3 regions of the Thalassotalea nanhaiensis genome follow, and region 2 is predicted to be linked to each of the others. Evidence: predicted binding sites of a transcription regulator. Region 2 holds the regulator's gene; each other region holds the start of a gene.
What was found. The regulator NrdR, encoded in region 2, represses ribonucleotide reductase genes. The targets are predictions, from matches to a motif close to AAACACNANATNTNGTGTTT.
Positions count from the first base shown of each region.

Region 1 (6,500 bases), 750 kb from region 2:
TTGAGTCTAAGACTGCGGCAATTAAATTTTCTTTACCATCAACAAAAACTTCGTTGAGTGCTTCAGTAATTTGCTCTTTAAAACGTGCATACTCACGTTCAATATTGCCCGCTTTGGTTTTTAGTAATTGTTCTATACGCTGGTAAATTTCAGTTTGAAATAACGTTGATAAAATAGCCTGCCGATCGGTTGAATTTGCCAGCAATAACTCTCGAAACTTACCTTGCGGTAAAACCATTACTTGCCTGAATTGCTGAGCAGATAAACCAACAATCACTTTAATTTGCTCGTTCGCGTCCTTTACCTTTTTAGTAACAACTGTTTGTTCTTCGCCATCATCTAAAATTTTGACCAAATGTGCCTGTGACTTTTGCTCGGTAAAACCGTCGCCACGCTTCGCTTTACGCTGCTGAGTTGGAATGCGAGTAATTCTGTAATGCTGCCCTCTTATTGAAAATTCCAACGTTAATTCTGTTAAAGTCTCATCCGCGGCGTTATCTGAGCGTACGCCCATGTCTTTTCTGTCTTCATCGGTTGTTTCGCCATACAAGGCATAACAAACCGCATGTAAAATAGATGATTTACCCGCACCGGTTGGTCCATCAATAAGGAATAAAGGGTTGTCACCGAGATCTGAAAAGTCGATTTTTTCGGTTTGAGCGAATGGACCGAAGGCTTGAATATTAAGCTTATGGAGTTTCATTATTCATCCTCCATACTGGCTCGAGCACTGTTAATGGTAGTTTGCAATATCGAGATTTGCTCCGCTGATAATTCAGTGTTCATAACCTGACTAAAAAAATCAGTAAACACTTCTTCTTCACTGCGTTGGTTAGCGCTTGAGGAGGATGTGTTTTGGCTTAATTTGCTGCCGCTTTGCAGATCAAAGTTTGTACGCTCTATTTGCAGTACATTAGGGTAAACGGTCCGCAGTCGTCCCATGGGATCTAAAATCACTTGAGTGTCTGTAAGCTTTGCCAATAAATAATCATCATTTGCTGTTTCTGTGTTTTTTAAATTTGCACAACCCTGCTTTAGTAACTCTTCTAACGTGCCTTCAATAACTCGTAAGTCATGCTTTGCGGTTAACGGTAAATGCTGATGTGACAGCAAACCTTCAGCATTCATTTCAACTAATGTGACGCCTTTTTTCTGTTTGTATTCAGAAAAGGAATATTTAAGTAATGACCCCGAATAACGAATGTGCTGTTCACCCTTATACTGTGGTGCATGTAAATGACCTAAAGCAACGTAATCAAAATCACTTAACGGTTGCCATGATACTCTGTCGGCTCCACCAATAGATAAAGGTCGCTCTGAGTCTGATTCACTGGCACCGTCGATAAAACAATGGCTGAGTAATACTGCCGGTTGGTCAGGGTAATTCGCCGTTTTATGAGCCAATATTTTTTTAGCGGCAAAGGTATGGGCTTGATCGTATGTTTTGATCTCAAGGCCTTGTTCGGCAGTATTAAACGCTTCTCGCACCTCTACCGGATCATGATAAGGAATACCATAAAATGTCACCGGCCCGGTTTCACTATTGATCACGATACCTTGCTCAATATCGTGTAAATCAGCCAATATATGCAACCCTGCTTTTTGCATTTGCTTAGCACCAAAGCGTAAACGCTTGGCACTGTCGTGGTTGCCACTGATCATAATAATTGGGATCGCTAATACTTCCATACTTTTAATAAATTGATTTAGCGCATCTACCGCATCGCTTGGTGGTACTGAGCGATCAAAAATGTCTCCGGCTACCACTAACGCGTCTATTTTATAATCTTGCGCATATTGCTTAATTTGCTTTAACACAAACAGTTGATCGTCAAGTAATGAGATATTTTGGAATAACCGGCCGATGTGCCAGTCTGAAGTGTGGATAAAGCGCATTGAATCCCTAAAGGTATGAGTTTATTTTGATATTAAAGTACTACGTTCAAAGTAAGGCATGTTATTAAATATCTCAATAACATTTTTCTATTATTGCCGTTATTTATTTTACCCGAGTAATGGTTAATTCAATATAGCCTTTGTTGTTTTCATAAAAACTCCAGGCATCGTTGGCAAAACAATATAAATAGCCAGCATGGTTTATTAACAATGGTGCGTTTTCTTGATGTTCAGCTAGTTGTATGTATTGATGTGGAATTGCACTACCATCGTGTTTTACCACCTGTTGCTGCTCGGTTTGATGATTTACATTTAGGTTTTTATGAGCTTGGCCGCTGTCATTTGCTATTGCACCAATTAAGCCAAACCAAGGTTTATCTTCTACGCGTTTACTGGCGAAAAAATCGGTTGATACGTTTTTATTAAAACGCTTAATTAACGATTCAAACTTACCTAAAAAACTTGACGTTGCCCGAAATAAATCCCCTGCTGTACGTTGGTTGTTATATTCGGTGCCAAGCCAGTCGCAGCTCTCTACTCCATCTTGCCACTGCCCCTTAGCACTGAATACATATTCATGGCCTTGTTCTAAATAAACAGATGTTTTATTCCACCGACACTTGGCATATATTTGCAAGGTTGTCGCCTCATTAACGGCAAGCATTTGAGTGGGATAATATGGTTCATGCTCTATTGGTGAAATACGCTGGCGAATAAAGGCACTATCGTGAAATTGTCCAGAATTTGCTTTGATTAACGCCGGAATATTTCTTGGTCTAGAGCGTAGTTTTGAAAAGACCCCTTTAAAAGAGTTATGCAAAACACCAATCGGGTTGTCTATTATTAGCTGATCAATATCTTGTCGAAACTCTAAGCCAAAACTTTTACTTTGTTTGATCATCCATTTTAGCGCACCATTTGATAAGTCACTATCTTGGTAACCTCCGCCTACATCTGAATGCACTCCTGGAAACCATAACTCAACAGCGTCGTTATGCTCCTTTACATTACTCCAACGAGTGACGGTAAAACTACTGCGCTTTTCATCCATCGCCATCGCATGACGAGCATGCTCAATATGATCGGCTAATTTAGTGTCGTGAAATTGCCAACTGTCTTTGCGATCAAATAAATTTATTATCTCCAAATCATCAGGGATCCCAAGTGCCCCAACCGTATCCCACACCCCAAGAAATGTAATCGGAATAGCGCCTTTGTCATGAAAGAAACTCCAATGATTTTTCGCCCATTGGTTTTGTGGCATTTTATCTTTGTAGCCACTATTAAAAGCAGTTTCAACTCGATGCCAACTCTCTTCAGCTGAAATACCTTGCAGATTTACTAATCCCTTGCCTAAAAAGCCAGCTAAACTTCTTGCTGAAAACGCTCCTCTGGAAAAACCAAATAAGAAAACCTCATCGCCTTCACGGTAATTTAAACCCAACCAATGGTAAGCACTGGAGATATGACGGTTTATACCTATACCAAGCGCGCCGCCCAAAAACTCATCAATTAATCCAATTTCTTCACCGCCTACACCTGGGTGATAAAATACTTTTTGAGTAACTTCAGATGAATTTGCAGTTGCACTGATACAGTTTTTTAAACGATAAACGTTGGTCGGAGTGGTAACGCCATTTTCTTCTTGTTCAGGGTTATTCCAAGTGCCATCAAAACAAATAATCAAACGCTTCATCATGCTTCCTGCTGATATTAATTACATTAGTTAAACTTAGTTGAAAGTTGCCAATTTGCGAGCTAAAAGTCAATACAAAAGCAAATCCACGCAACTTTAAATTAACATCTCGTAAACCTTTGTTTACCAGCCTTTGGTCGCGCTGATTACCACTTATTACACTTTATTTCTTGCGCTGTTTTTTATTAATCAGCTTTCGTATAAATAATATCCCCTAAAATATTTGGGGATATTAAAACCATAAATGTTTGATCTAGATCAAACTCTAGCACCTAACAAGCACTATATAGTGTGTCTAACAATAAAAATTACACCATATATAGATTATGACGTTTAATTCATTACCGCCAACAATTGTGTTTCAGGAAGTACCAAATGAGATAAGTTTGTGCTTTAGCATCACCGGTTGCCAAGTAGGTTGTAAGGGTTGCCACAGTACTGAACTTTGGAATAAAAACTCTGGCGAGCCGTTAACAAATACAAAATTTCAACATTGGATTAACAAATATCAGACGTTGATTTCAACGGTGCTGTTTATGGGCGGGGAATGGCAAAAAGAGCACCTGATTGAAAAACTCATATGGGCTAAACAGCAAGGATTAAAAACCTGTTTATATACGGGCGAAAATTTTGTTGATGATGAAATTAGCAAACATTTAAGCTACGTAAAAATTGGAAAATGGGATCCTAGCAAAGGCGGATTAAACAACCCTGACACAAATCAAAAATTCATTGATTTGGCCACTGGAAACACTCTAAATCACTTATTTATAAAAAAAGGAATACAACATGTTGCGGCTTAGCGAAGAACAAATTAATAATAAAACAGCTTACATTGAAGAATATTTTGCAGCCAAAAATGCAGCAGATGGCTCTAAAATGGATGCCAATGCCAATGTGACACAAAAAAACATTGCAACACTAGAGGCTGAATTGCTTAAAGATTGTTATGTTCAAATTAATCGCTCATTGGTCAAAAATAAGATCAGTGAGATCTTTGATGCTGAATTAGCCAATGAATATCAACGTCAAATTGAAGATCATGAGATTTATGTACATGATGAAACCAGTATTAAGCCCTACTGCACTTCAATTAGCATGTATCCTTTTTTACTTGATGGATTAACTAAGTTGGGTGGAGAGTCTAAAGCACCAAAACACATTGAGTCATTTTGTGGTTCATTTGTTAACTTGATTTTTGCCATCTCAGCACAATTTGCCGGGGCGGTAGCCTCGGTTGAGTTTTTAACTTATTTTGATTATTTTGCTCGTAAAGAATTTGGAGACAACTACCTTGATAAGCACAGCAAAGCAATTGAAAATCACCTACAACATGTCGTTTACGCACTAAACCAACCTGCCGCAGCCCGTGGTTACCAAAGCGTATTTTGGAATATCTCAATTTTTGATCAGTTCTATTTTCAATCAATGTTTGAAGATTTTGTATTCCCTGACTTTACCAAGCCAAGTTGGCAAAGTGTCGATAAATTACAAAACTTCTTTTTAACCTGGATAAACAGTGAACGAGAGAAAGCTGTACTTACTTTCCCGGTTATCACTGCAGCTATGCTTACCGAAAATGGAGAATGTAAGGACAAAGAGTTTGCTTACAACCTAGCCAAAGAAAAAGCGATGGGTAATTCCTTTTTTATGTATTTATCAGACAGCCCGGATTCTTTAGCATCATGTTGTCGACTGCGTAACGAAATTACCGATAATACCTTTTCATTTACTCTAGGCGCTGGTGGCGTTGCAACGGGCTCGATAAATGTCATTACCCTGAATATGAACCGCTTAATTCAAGATGGTCGTGATTTAAAAACCGAAATTGAAAAAATTCAAAAATATCAGGTTGCCTATCGAAAAATAATGGAAGACTATCTAGCTCAGGGCGCATTAAGCGTATACGATGCTGGCTTTATTACCCTGGACAAGCAGTTTTTAACTATTGGCATTAATGGTATGGCTGAAGCGGCAGAGTACAAAGGCATAGCAGTAAGTAACAATCAGCAATATAAAGACTTTGTCAGTGATCATTTGCAAGTTATTTTCAAAGCCAACCAAGAGGCGAAAAAGCAATTTGGTTATATGTTTAATACTGAATTTGTACCGGCAGAAAACCTAGGCGTTAAAAACGCAAAATGGGATGCTAAAGATGGTTACCTAACTAATCGTGAATGCTATAACTCATACTTCTATCTGGTAGAAGATGAAAGCAGCAATCACTTAGATAAGTTTGTTTTGCATGGTAAAGAGATCAACCAGTACCTTGATGGAGGCTCTGCTCTGCATCTAAATTTAGATGAGAGTTTGTCGGCCGAGGCGTATGTGAAACTGTTTAATGTAGCGGCTAAAACCGGTTGTAACTATTTTTGTGTGAACGTAAAAATTACCATTTGTAATGAATGTGAGCATATTGACAAACGTACTCTGCATTACTGTAATTCGTGTGGCAGTGAGGATGTTGATCATGGCACAAGAGTTATTGGTTATTTAAAGCGTGTGTCTTCATTTTCAAATGACAGACAAAAAGAACACGGTTTACGTCATTATCAGCGTTTACAAAGCGACCGAGTGTATAATGAAAGAATGCTGCAACAACAAAGACAAAAACAATCTCATTTAGAATTGGTATAACTTTGAAAAATAGATAAAAAATGTAAACATGGCAGTGTAATATTATTGTATAAATGTTATTCTGCCATATCGCTGTTAGATCATTTTTAATTTATTTACCGTCATGCTTGCAAACATATTTACACCCTCCCCCTATATTAATCAATATGCTAAAGGCTGGATTTTTGACACCTTTACCTGGGCATTAACAGAGTTTGATGCCGCCGTATTTATGCAAGATTCACAGTTGATACTACCGACAAATAAGTTTTATCCCGGTAAAGTAAGCAGC
Region 1 is NZ_CP134146.1:1,802,229-1,808,728, reverse strand. It holds gene RI845_RS07965 (SMC family ATPase) at 1-703, opposite strand, end outside; gene RI845_RS07960 (exonuclease SbcCD subunit D) at 703-1,896, opposite strand; gene RI845_RS07955 (DUF2235 domain-containing protein) at 2,000-3,595, opposite strand; gene nrdG (anaerobic ribonucleoside-triphosphate reductase activating protein) at 3,919-4,395, shown strand; gene nrdD (anaerobic ribonucleoside-triphosphate reductase) at 4,382-6,229, shown strand; gene RI845_RS07940 (hypothetical protein) at 6,333-6,500, shown strand, end outside.
Region 1: nrdG (anaerobic ribonucleoside-triphosphate reductase activating protein) is a predicted target of NrdR. The motif match lies at 3,870-3,889, and genes of this name have one in related genera.

Region 2 (6,500 bases):
CAAGTAGAAGCTGCCCGTGTATTCGAAAGTGTTACAGCTGCCATCAGTGAAGATGGTGAACGATTACTAACAGAGCAAGAACTTGCTGAAATAAATTCTGCACTTTCTAATTTACTTACAATCAGTCAAACGTCCAGCATTGCGGCAATAGAAGTTGCTATAGCAGCGGTTGACAAAGTTACAGCGACTTTTGCTGAGCGTCGTATGGATTCTTCGATTCGTACGGCTTTAGCTGGTCATTCGGTAGACGAGGTTTAATCATGCCACAAATTATCTTTCTTCCAAACGAAGAATTATGCCCAGAAGGTTTAGTTGTAGAAGCTGAAACCGGTGAAACAGTGTTAGATGTTGCACTTAAAAATAACATTGGTGTTGAGCATGCCTGTGAAAAAGTATGTGCGTGTACAACATGTCATATGGTCATTAGAGAAGGCTTTGATTCACTGGATGAAAGTGATGAACTTGAAGATGACATGCTTGATAAAGCTTGGGGCTTAGAGCCGGAGTCACGCTTGGGTTGCCAAGCCATCATCAGCGATGAAGACTTGGTTGTGGAAATTCCAAAATACACAGTTAATATGGTCAGTGAAAATCATTAACAACTGATATTTAGAAAGGGCCTGATGGCCCTTTTTTAGTTTAAGGAATAAGGAATGCAAACTTCTATTTTTAGATTTACGTTTGTAAACAGCCCGCGAAAATTCATTAAACAATATCTTATATAGAAATTGTTTGTAACAAGCTGCAAAATTAATATACAACAGCTCACTGTTAAGGCAGAATACTGCCATTAAAAATTCAAACTAGTACCGCTAGTTCATAAATGTTGACTGAGGAAAACCAATGCTTAAACGTGATATGAATATTGCTGATTTTGATCCTGAATTATATCAAGCAATGACCAATGAAGTTGAACGCCAAGAACACCACATCGAATTAATTGCATCTGAAAACTACTGTAGCTCTCGCGTTCTTGAAGCTCAAGGTTCTCAATTGACCAATAAATATGCTGAAGGTTATCCTGGTAAGCGTTACTACGGTGGTTGTGAATACGTTGATATTGCAGAGCAATTAGCAATAGACCGTGCTAAAGAGTTATTTGGTGCCACTTATGCAAACGTACAACCACACGCTGGTTCTCAGGCAAATGCTGCGGTATTCCAAGCACTTGTTAAGCCAGGCGGAAAAGTATTAGGTATGAGTTTGGCTCATGGTGGCCATTTAACTCATGGTTCTCATGTAAACTTTTCTGGTAAATCTTACGAAGCATTCCAATATGGTCTTAACCCAGAAACGGGCGACATAGATTACGAAGAACTTGAGCGTTTAGCGTTTGAGCACAAACCTGAAATGATCATTGGTGGTTTTTCTGCATTCTCTGGTGTTGTTGATTGGGCAAGAATGCGTGAAATTGCTGATAAAGTAGACGCTTACTTTATGGTTGATATGGCTCACGTTGCAGGTCTTATTGCAGCTGGCTTATATCCTAACCCAGTTCCACATGCACACGTTGTAACGACTACCACTCATAAAACGTTAGCGGGTCCTCGTGGTGGTTTAATTATTTCTGGCTGTAATGACGAAGCTATCGAGAAAAAACTAAATTCTGCGGTTTTCCCAGGCGGTCAAGGTGGTCCATTAATGCATATTATCGCTGCAAAAGCGGTAGCCTTTAAAGAAGCACTACAACCAGAATTTAAAGAGTACCAACAAAAAGTTTTAGATAATGCTAAAACTATGGTGGCGGTATTACAAGAACGTGGTTATAAAGTTGTATCTAACGGTACAGAAAACCACTTATTATTGTTAGATCTAATCGATAAAGACATTACCGGTAAAGATGCTGATGCTGCACTTGGTCGAGCTTTTATCACAGTAAACAAAAACTCGGTTCCAAATGACCCACGTTCTCCATTTGTTACTTCAGGTCTTCGCTTAGGTACTCCAGCCATTTCTCGTCGTGGTTTTGGTACAGCTGAAACTACACTATTGACCGGTTGGATTTGTGATATTTTAGATGACTTATCTAATGAAGATACAATTTCTACTGTTCGTGAAAATGTGATCGAGCTTTGTTCTCGTTTCCCTGTTTACGCATAAATTCATTGTTTAGTTTTTATTGTGGATAGGTTTCGCAATATTAAATAAATTAGATTAAAATAGCCGCTTATAGCGGCTATTTTTTTTTGCTTGCCATTGTTTATTAAAACTATAATAAAAACAAATAGTAGGAATTTTATGTATTGTCCATTTTGTGCAGCAACAGATACTAAAGTAATTGACTCAAGATTAGTTTCTGACGGTCATCAAGTAAGACGTCGTCGGGAATGTTTAGATTGCAAAGAACGTTATACTACATTCGAATCAGCTGAGCTTGTTATGCCAAGGATCATCAAACGTGACGGTTCAAGAGAGCCTTTCAATGAAGATAAGTTGCGAAATGGTTTATTAAGAGCTCTTGAGAAACGCCCGGTAAGTACCGAAAATACCGAATTAGCTATTAACAAATTAAAGTCACAACTCAGAGCAACGGGTGAACGAGAAGTTTCAAGTGAAATGCTTGGTAATCTTATTATGGATGTACTAAAAGGTCTTGATAAAGTTGCGTATGTTCGCTTTGCTTCGGTATACCGTTCTTTTGAAGATATCCGCGAATTCGGTGAAGAAATTGCTCGTTTAGGCGATGACGAATAGGATCAATATTTTATGCATACGTCACACACAGCTAAACTCGACAGCCAAAGATTAAATGAACAGTATATGCAAAGGGCGATTGCTCTGGCTAAAAGAGGCGAATTCACAACATCGCCTAATCCTGTTGTCGGCTGTGTTTTAGTTAAAAATGGTGACGTTGTCGGTGAAGGTTGGCATCAAAAAGCAGGCGAAGGCCACGCAGAGGTTAATGCATTACAACAAGCTGGTGAACAGGCAAAAGGTGCTACTGCTTATGTTACGTTAGAGCCATGCAGCCACTTTGGTCGAACACCGCCGTGTGCGAAAGGGTTAATTGCTGCAGGTATTAAGCATGTGGTAATTGGCATGGTAGATCCTAATCCATTAGTTTCTGGTCGCGGTATTAAAATGCTAGAAGAAGCAGGCATAACGACAGAGGTTGCCGTTTTAGAAAGTGCGGCAAATATGTTGAACCCCGGTTTTATTAAACGAATGAAAACCGGTAAGCCATTTGTACGGTGCAAAATGGCGGCAAGCCTTGATGGCAAAACAGCTATGGCCAATGGTGAAAGTAAATGGATAACCGGAAGCGACGCTCGCCAGGATGTACAGCGTTATAGAGCTAAAAGCTGTGCGATTATAAGCGGTGCAGATACCGTCATGATTGATGATGCCAAATTAAATGTGCGTTATAACGAATTGGGTTTTATAGCAAATGACCTAAAAGAAGATGATATTAGGCAACCTGTTCGAGTTATAATTGACAGTCAAAATCGCCTGACACCATCTTTGGCTTTGTTCAATCAACAATCTCCGGTAATTTTAGTTCGTACAACGGTTGAAAATGAGCACCAATGGCCGCATTTTGTAAAACAGATACAAGTTAACGAACGCTTAGGTAAAGCAGACTTAACTGATTTGATCACTAAACTTGCAGAGCTTGGACTAAATACTTTATGGCTAGAAAGCGGCGCACGTTTAGCCGGAGCTTTTATAAGGCAAAATTTGGTTGATGAACTGATACTCTATCAAGCACCTAAATTAATGGGTGAGAACACTCGTGGCTTGTTTGATATTGAGCAATTAACAAGTTTAAAAGACGCGATATCATTAGATATCAAAGATATACGTATGATAGGCGCTGATATTAAAATTACAGCGACTGTGAATAAACAAATTTAACATATTAAGCAGCAATGCTTATTTGAAGGCACATTAATGTTTACCGGAATTGTAGAAGCAATTGGTCAAGTAAAAGCGATAAATTTAAACGCGAACGGTGCACGAGTTGTTATCGCCATTGGTAACTTAGATTTAGCCGATGTAAAGCTTGGCGATTCGATTGCCACCAACGGTATCTGTTTAACCGTTGTCGATTTTGATGGTGCAAGTTACAGCGCTGATGTTTCGAGTGAAACGTTAACCCGTACCGGTTTTGCCAATTATAGTACTGGCACGAAAGTTAACCTTGAAAAGGCTATGCTTCCTACCACTCGTTTTGGCGGTCATATGGTTAGTGGCCATGTTGATGGTATTGGCAAGTTACTGTCGATAAAGCAGGTAGGTAATTCAATTGAATATTGGATTGAACTCAGCGACTCATTAAAGCAGTATGTGGCCGAAAAAGGCTCAATTACCGTCGATGGTGTAAGCTTAACGGTTAACTCGGTTGAAGATAACCGCTTTCGGTTAACAATTGTTCCACATACCACAGAACAAACTATTATTAGTACATACCAAGTTGGGCAAAAGGTGAATCTAGAAGTAGATTTAATTGCCCGCTATATTGAACGATTATTATTTTGCCAAGAGCAAGATAGTACAGCACAGATAAGCTCTGGCATAAGCAAAGAACTGCTATTGCGTAGCGGTTTTATAAAAGGTTAATAAACAATGAAATTAAATACACCACAAGAAATTATCAACGATATCGCGCTTGGTAAAATGGTTATCTTGATGGATGATGAAGATCGTGAAAATGAAGGTGATTTCATCATGGCGGCTGAAAAAGTTACGCCTGATGCAATTAACTTTATGGCCACACATGGTCGTGGCTTAATTTGTATGCCGATGTCACGCGAAAAATGTGAAACGTTAAAATTACCTCTGATGGTGGATAAAAACGACGCACAATTTACGACTAACTTTACTGTATCTATTGAAGCTGCTCGTGGTGTTACTACTGGTATTTCAGCAGCTGATCGTGCAACGACTGTATTAGCAGCGTGTGATAAAGATGCAGACCACCGCTCAATTGTACAACCAGGTCATATATTTCCATTAATTGCTAAAGATGGCGGAGTACTTAACCGTGCGGGTCATACTGAAGCTGGTGTTGATTTAGCTCGTATGGCAGGTTGTGAACCAGCTGCAGTTATTGTTGAAATTTTAAATGAAGACGGCACTATGGCGCGACGTCCTGATTTAGAGTTAATTGCTGAAAAACACGATGTTAAAATGGGTACCATTGCCGATTTAATCGAATATCGAAATGCAACTGAAACTACCATTACTCGTGTAAGCGAGTGTAAATTGCCAACTCAATTTGGTGAATTTGATCTAGTTTCATTTACCGATACCATCGATGGTCAAACGCACTTTGCTCTTACTAAAGGTGAGATAAAGCCTGATCAACCGACTTTGGTTCGTGTACATTTGGAAAATACCTTCCGTGATTTACTGTTTTCTACACGAGATAGCAAAAACAACTGGCCAATTGGTAATGCCTTAGAAAAAATTGGCAAAGAGGGTGGGGTGCTAGTCTTGCTTGGTAAGCATGAATCGCCGCAACACCTTATTCAACAAGTTGAAAAATATGCTAAGCAAGATCAAGGCATTGAAGTTGATGAAGTGACTAAACACGTTGGTTCTCGAAATGTTGGTGTCGGTTCACAAATTTTAGCGAATTTAGGTGTTCATAAAATGCGCCTCTTAAGCTCACAAACTAAATACCACTCATTATCTGGTTTTGGTTTAGAGATTGTTGAATACATATCTGAGTAAGTTTAAGAAACGAGAGACGAGAAACGAAGAGCAATAAACACTCCTTTTCCTTAACTCGTTTCAGGAGCTACTATTGAAAAAGCCAGAATATGGGATGACCAATTCTGGCTTTTTACTTCGTAGACTTTTAACTTTTAAGATTTTATCTTTTGATATGCACTATAGATTAGGTTAAATATCATTAGCGCAACAGCACCGGCAATTATGCCAACAACGCCATTGAAAACAGGAGCGCTAAACCAGACGACTATGTCAGAGGTGATACTTTGTTCTATCGTTTCTAATAAATGGTGTAAATATGGCAAGCCATGAACAATAATACCGCCACCCACTAGAAACATTGCCGCTGTACCTACAATCGCTAACGTTTTCATTAGTTTTGGTGCAAAACTTAATAAGCCTCTACCGATCAGTTGCTTGCATTTACCCCAAGATGTTTGAACCGGTTGTTTTAGTAAATGCAGACCCAAATCATCAAGTTTAACGATACCTGCAACTAAGCCATAAACGCCTACGGTCATAAGTAGAGCAATTAAAGAAACAACACTTGTCTGTTCTAGGATGCTTTTGTTTTGCACTGTTCCCAAAGCAATAACGATTATCTCGGCTGACAAAATAAAGTCGGTTTTTATAGCCCCTTTAATTTTCTCTTTTTCAAACTCCAACATATCCACTTCTGGGTTTGATAACGCTTCTAGATCGCGCTGATGCTCAGCCTCTTTTTCTTCTTTACTGGTGAATAAAGAATGAGCTATTTTTTCAACACCTTCAAAACAAAGGTACAAGCCGCCAATCATTAATAATGGTGTGATTAACCATGGAAT
Region 2 is NZ_CP134146.1:1,050,671-1,057,170, forward strand. It holds gene hscA (Fe-S protein assembly chaperone HscA) at 1-258, shown strand, start outside; gene fdx (ISC system 2Fe-2S type ferredoxin) at 261-599, shown strand; gene glyA (serine hydroxymethyltransferase) at 844-2,100, shown strand; gene nrdR (transcriptional regulator NrdR) at 2,239-2,694, shown strand; gene ribD (bifunctional diaminohydroxyphosphoribosylaminopyrimidine deaminase/5-amino-6-(5-phosphoribosylamino)uracil reductase RibD) at 2,707-3,855, shown strand; gene RI845_RS04825 (riboflavin synthase) at 3,892-4,560, shown strand; gene ribBA (bifunctional 3,4-dihydroxy-2-butanone-4-phosphate synthase/GTP cyclohydrolase II) at 4,567-5,676, shown strand; gene RI845_RS04835 (DUF808 domain-containing protein) at 5,811-6,500, opposite strand, start outside.

Region 3 (6,500 bases), 680 kb from region 2:
TGTTTACCTGGTAAGGTAACTCATGAACAACAATAGTTTCTTTGCCGGTTGTTTCATGAACTTCAATGGTGGCACGAGCGCGAATATTTAATTTACCACGACCAGTACGATACGCTTCTTGAATACCTGCAACGCCACTAATAATACCCGCAGTTGGAAAATCAGGTGCTGGGATAAATTCAAATAACTCGTCAACAGTAATGTCTTTGTTTTCGATTAACGCGATACAACCGTTAATGACTTCAGTCAAGTTATGCGGAGGAATGTTTGTTGCCATACCAACGGCGATACCAGAAGAACCATTAACTAAAAGGTTTGGTACGCGGGTAGGCATAACTGCCGGCATGAATTCCTGACCATCATAGTTAGGAACAAAATCAACAGTTTCTTTATCTAAGTCAGCTAAAATTGCATGCGAAATTTTTTGCATGCGAATTTCGGTATAACGCATTGCCGCAGCAGAATCGCCATCAACAGAACCAAAGTTACCTTGGCCGTCAACAAGCATATAGCGTAAGGAGAATGGCTGAGCCATACGAACGATAGTGTCATATACAGCAGTGTCACCATGCGGGTGATACTTACCGATTACGTCACCAACAACACGGGCAGATTTTTTGTAGCCCTTATTCCAGTCATTTCCTAATGCACTCATTGCATAAAGAACACGACGATGAACTGGTTTTAAACCATCTCTTACGTCAGGCAATGCACGCCCAACAATTACACTCATGGCGTAATCAAGGTAAGAGGTTTTTAATTCATCTTCTATATTGACAGGAACGATTTCTTTAGCCAGATCGGTCATAAAACGATGCTTTCCCTAAATGTCAGCAAAAATGCTCAAAATTATTATTATCGAGGCAGAATATTACCATAAAGATAAGATACCCTGCACTTCTTTATTTAGAATAAAGACGACAGATGGTTAATCTAATTGATCAAACAATATTGTGCGTCTTTAACCTAGAAATTACTAGATGTTGAATTAAATAAATTACACAAAAAATGTAACTATTAAACACCTAAATAAACAGTAGTTAAGATTAAACCTTAAACCACCGTTTTTGTCACCCCTTTTTAACTTAAATTATTAAGTTTGTTTACATAATGAATTTAGTTCGTTATAAATAGTTCGTTCACAAAATCATAACAATAAGGTTATGATAAAAGCAGTAATTAAATAAGAAAAATAATGGCAAAACTAAAACAACGTCTCGTTACCATCCTTTATTACGACATTACCTCTTTAGAATTAAATCATGAGGTCGCGTCTTTTCCCCAAAAAGATCAAGGCAGAGTTATTATTTCAGAGGAATTTAAAAAAGGTAAGTCGATTATTGCCGTATGTGATGGCGAAGTTACTGTATTAAATAAAATTGGCGATCGCATCGATTAAGTTTATATATCAACTTCCCCTCTTTGTCCTTTCATATAGTCAATTATCTGTAATTGGCTTTGTCTTTATCATTCGCTTTAAGATAGAATTGATACAGAGCTTAACAGTAAACAATAAATATCATGTCTGAACAATTAAACGTAAACCCGGAAGAAATAGCCAAATTTGAAAAAGTCGCCAGCCAATGGTGGGACTTACATGGCGATTTTAAACCGTTGCATCAAATAAACCCGTTACGTCGCAATTTTATCACCTCACATGTCGGTGATGTTTTTGAAAAGCACATTATCGATGTAGGTTGCGGTGGCGGTATATTAGCAGAAAGTCTGGCTCGTTTAGGGGCAAATGTTACTGGTATAGACATGGGAACAGAGCCTTTAAATGTGGCTAAATTACATGCCCTTGAAGCAGGTGTACCGGTAACTTACGAAAAAATCACAGCTGAACAAAAAGCGGATGAGAATCAACAAGGCTTTGATGTTGTTACCTGTATGGAAATGTTAGAGCATGTGCCTGACCCAGAGTCCATCATTCGAGCGTGTGCAAAAATGGTAAAACCTGGTGGTTATGTATTTTTCTCAACGTTAAATAAAACCACTAAATCGTATTTATTTGCAATTTTAGCCGCAGAGAAACTGTTGAAACTGGTTCCTGACGGCACCCATGACTGGGATAAGTTTATCAGGCCTTCGCAGTTAATCACCTGGGCCGAAAATGCCGGATTAAAATGCTTTGACGCCAGCGGCATTCATTACAACCCAATCACAGAAAATCATAAATTAGCCGATGGATTAGACGTTAACTACATTCTAGCTTTTAAAATGCCAGAGAAAGGTTAATGTTAAACACTGCTAAAGGTGTGCTGTTTGATTTAGATGGCACACTATTAGATACCGCTGATGATTTAGGCGCAGCATTAAACCATTTGCTTCATACCTATGGTTTTCCTGCAGTTTCCAGCAATGAATACCGGCTAGTTGCCTCAGACGGTGTATATCCTTTACTCGATTTAGGCTTTAAAGAGCAATTATCTAAGTTTGACAAAGAAGTGCTACGACAAGAATTTCTCGATTATTATTTAGAAAACATCGCCGTTCACACGACACTATTCCCCGGTATTAAGCAGCTTTTAAACTTAATTGAACACGCTGATATTCCCTGGGGCATAGTCACCAATAAGCCCGCGTTCTTAACCGACCCTCTACTATTGAAATTTAATGAGTTTACTAATTCGCAATCAAATATCAGTGGCGACACAATAAAAGAGCGAAAACCTCATCCGGCACCAATGCTGTTAGCCAGCAGAGAAATTGGTGTTGCAGCTGAGCATATTTGGTATTTAGGTGATGCCAAACGTGACATTGAGGCTGGCAATGCGGCGTTAATGACAACTGTTGCAGTAAAGTGGGGCTATATAAAACCGCTTGATGACTGCATTAAATGGCAAGCAGATCATATTATTTCCAAACCCTTAGATTTAGTAGGGATTAGTAAATAAACAAGTCGTATAAACTTTAATCACATTCGTAACATACTGTTTATTAAGGGGTTTACAGCCCTTATCGCTTTATCGTATAAAGCCTTCGTTTTTATTGCAAAAAAGATTTAAAAAAAGTTTTTAGCGAAAAAAAAATCTTGCTTTTTCGATAACTGGCACAGGTATACACCTTAGTAAGTTAGTTACCACTAACCTAAATTAAGCAAGTTAAAAACACTCCTTAAAAACACTATATCTAGGGGTTGCATTCAAAGCGAAACCACATTACCTTGTGACTAAGCACAAAGAAAAACCCAAGATGTTGTGTATTTTTTAACTAGTTCACATATTGCAGTTGGGTGAAAAATAAAGCAGGGATAGCAGATATAGTATTACTGCGCTTTGCCTTAGTAAAATTACAATAAAAATAATTAAATCTATAAACTAATAAATACTATAAAGACAGGTCATTCATGAATAACAACCTTTTTGTCACCAAGCGCAATGGTGAAAAAGAACCTATCGATCTCGATAAAATCCATCAAGTAATAGACTGGGCAGCAGAAGGATTAGATTCCGTTTCAGTTTCTCAGGTAGAAATCAAATCACACATTCAGTTTTATGACGGTATCAAAACTGAAGACATTCATGAAACCATCATTAAAGCAGCTGCTGACTTAATCTCGGAAGAAACACCGGATTATCAATATTTAGCGGCGCGTTTAGCGATATTCCATTTACGTAAAAAGGCGTACGGTAAATATGAACCGCCGGCGTTATTTGAGCACGTAACTAAAATGGTTAATGCTGGTAAATATGACAAGCATTTAACTGAAGACTACACTGCTGAAGAATTTGCCACTTTAGACAGCTATATCGATCATGATCGCGATAAGAATTTCAGTTACGCTGCTGTTAAGCAATTAGAAGGTAAATACCTGGTACAAAACCGTGTAACTGGTGAGATTTACGAAAGTGCGCAGTTTTTATACATGCTAGTGTCGGCCTGTTTATTTGCAAAATACCCAAGTGAGACTCGTTTAGAGTATATCAAAGGCTTTTACGACGCGATTTCAAGCTTTAAAATTTCATTGCCTACACCAATTATGGCTGGTGTTCGTACCCCTACTCGTCAGTTTTCATCATGTGTATTAATAGAAGCCGGCGATAGCTTGGATTCAATTAATGCAACAACCAGTGCAATTGTGAAGTATGTATCACAGCGTGCAGGTATTGGTATTAATGCCGGACGTATCCGTGCATTAGGTAGCTCTATTCGTAACGGCGAAGCATTCCATACCGGTTGTATCCCATTTTATAAGCATTTCCAGACCGCCGTAAAAAGTTGTTCTCAAGGTGGTGTGCGTGGTGGTGCTGCAACGTTATTCTACCCACTATGGCATTTAGAAGTAGAAAGCTTATTAGTGCTTAAAAATAACCGTGGTGTTGAAGAAAACCGTGTTCGTCATTTAGATTACGGCATTCAATTTAACAAAACCATGTATCAGCGTTTAATTAAAGGCGATTACATTACGTTATTCAGCCCTTCAGATGTTCCGGGGTTGTATGATGCTTTCTTTGAAGATCAAGATAAATTTGAAGCCTTATATGTTCAATACGAAAACGATGATTCGATTCGTAAAAAACGTATTAAAGCAATAGAGTTATTCACTTTGTTCGCTCAAGAGCGTGCAAGTACCGGCCGTATTTATTTACAAAACGTTGATCACTGTAATACGCACAGCCCATTTGATCCAAGCGTAGCGCCGGTTCGTCAATCTAATCTTTGTTTAGAGATTGCCTTACCGACTAAACCAATGAATGACATTAATGACGAAAACGGCGAAATAGCCCTTTGTACATTATCTGCATTTAACCTTGGTAAAATTGACAGCTTGGACGAATTGGAAGGCTTAGCCGATTTAGCTGTTCGTGCCCTTGATAATTTATTAGATTACCAAGACTACCCTGTCGCTGCTGCGTTAAGCGCAACTATGGGCCGTCGTACACTAGGTATAGGCGTAATTAACTATGCATATTATTTAGCTAAAAACGGTGTATTTTATTCAAACGGCAGTGCCAATAACCTTACTCACAGAACGTTTGAAGCTATTCAGTTCTATTTGTTGAAAGCGTCTAACAACTTAGCAAAAGAGCAAGGTGCCTGTCCTAAGTTTAATGAAACACGTTTATCGCAAGGTATTTTACCAATTGATACCTACAAAAAAGACATTGATAAGATTTGTTCAGAAAGCTTACACCTGGACTGGGAAGGATTACGCGCCAGCATTAAGGAGCACGGTGTACGAAACTCAACAGTATCTGCGTTAATGCCGTCTGAGACGTCTTCACAAATTTCAAATGCGACCAACGGCATTGAACCACCACGAGGTTTAATCAGTGTTAAAGCAAGTAAAGATGGCATATTGAAGCAGGTTGTGCCTGAGTATGAAAAACTTAAACACAACTATGAGTTACTTTGGAACATTCCTGATAACACTGGTTATTTAGAATTAGTAGGGATTATGCAAAAGTTTGTTGACCAAACCATTTCAGCAAACACTAATTATGATCCTAACAAGTTTGAAAACGGTAAAGTGCCAATTAAACAAATTTTAAAAGACATTTTACTTGGTTATAAGCTTGGCGTTAAAACCATGTATTACCATAACACCCGTGATGGTGCTGATGACAGCATGGTTGATGGTGACGATGATTGTGCCGGCGGCGCATGTAAAATTTAAGAGTTTAACCAACTCTGATAAACCGCAGACGGATAAAGTCCTCTGCGGTTTTAGTCCAACTATTAGAAATAAATTTAATGGAAACACTAATAACTCACGACATAAATGAGGTGTTTTCAGGGAGTAACAATGTCGTATTCAACGTTTAATCAGACTAAAAATAACCCGCTCTTAGAGCCAATGTTTATGGGTCAAACTGTAAATGTTTCTCGTTTTGATCAACAAAAGCACCCTATTTTTGAAAAATTAATTGAAAAACAATTATCATTTTTCTGGCGCCCAGAAGAAGTAGATATTTCTAAAGATAGAGCTGACTGGCAATCACTTACCAATAGTGAAAGACATATTTTTATTTCTAATTTGAAGTATCAAACCCTACTGGACTCGATTGCTGCACGTAGCGTAAACGTTTGTATGTTGCCACTTGTGTCTATTCCTGAACTTGAAACATGGATTGAGACATGGGGTTTTTACGAGACAATTCACTCACGTTCATACACACATATTTTGCGTAATTTATTTACTGATCCAAGTGAAATTTTTGACGATATCGTAATCAATGAAAATATCCTTAATCGTGCCAGTGCAATCAGTAAATACTTTGATAGGGTTATTTTGCTTACGCAATTATTCCAATCACAAGGAGAAGGTACTTACACTGTTGAAGGCGAAGAAGTTGTCGTAACAGTACGTGAAATTAAAAAAGCACTGTATCGCTCTGTATGTTCAACTAACGCGTTGGAAGCTATCCGTTTCTATGTATCGTTTGCATGTTCATTTGCCTTTGCTGAGCGAGAATTGCTCGAGGGTAATGCAAAAATCATCAAATTGATTGCGCGTGACGAAGCCGTGCACTTAACCGCTACTCAACATATTCTAA
Region 3 is NZ_CP134146.1:1,727,255-1,733,754, reverse strand. It holds gene gyrA (DNA topoisomerase (ATP-hydrolyzing) subunit A) at 1-808, opposite strand, end outside; gene RI845_RS07660 (TIGR02922 family protein) at 1,196-1,399, shown strand; gene ubiG (bifunctional 2-polyprenyl-6-hydroxyphenol methylase/3-demethylubiquinol 3-O-methyltransferase UbiG) at 1,522-2,238, shown strand; gene RI845_RS07650 (HAD family hydrolase) at 2,238-2,897, shown strand; gene nrdA (class 1a ribonucleoside-diphosphate reductase subunit alpha) at 3,350-5,620, shown strand; gene nrdB (class Ia ribonucleoside-diphosphate reductase subunit beta) at 5,750-6,500, shown strand, end outside.
Region 3: nrdA (class 1a ribonucleoside-diphosphate reductase subunit alpha) is a predicted target of NrdR. The motif match lies at 3,122-3,141, and genes of this name have one in related genera.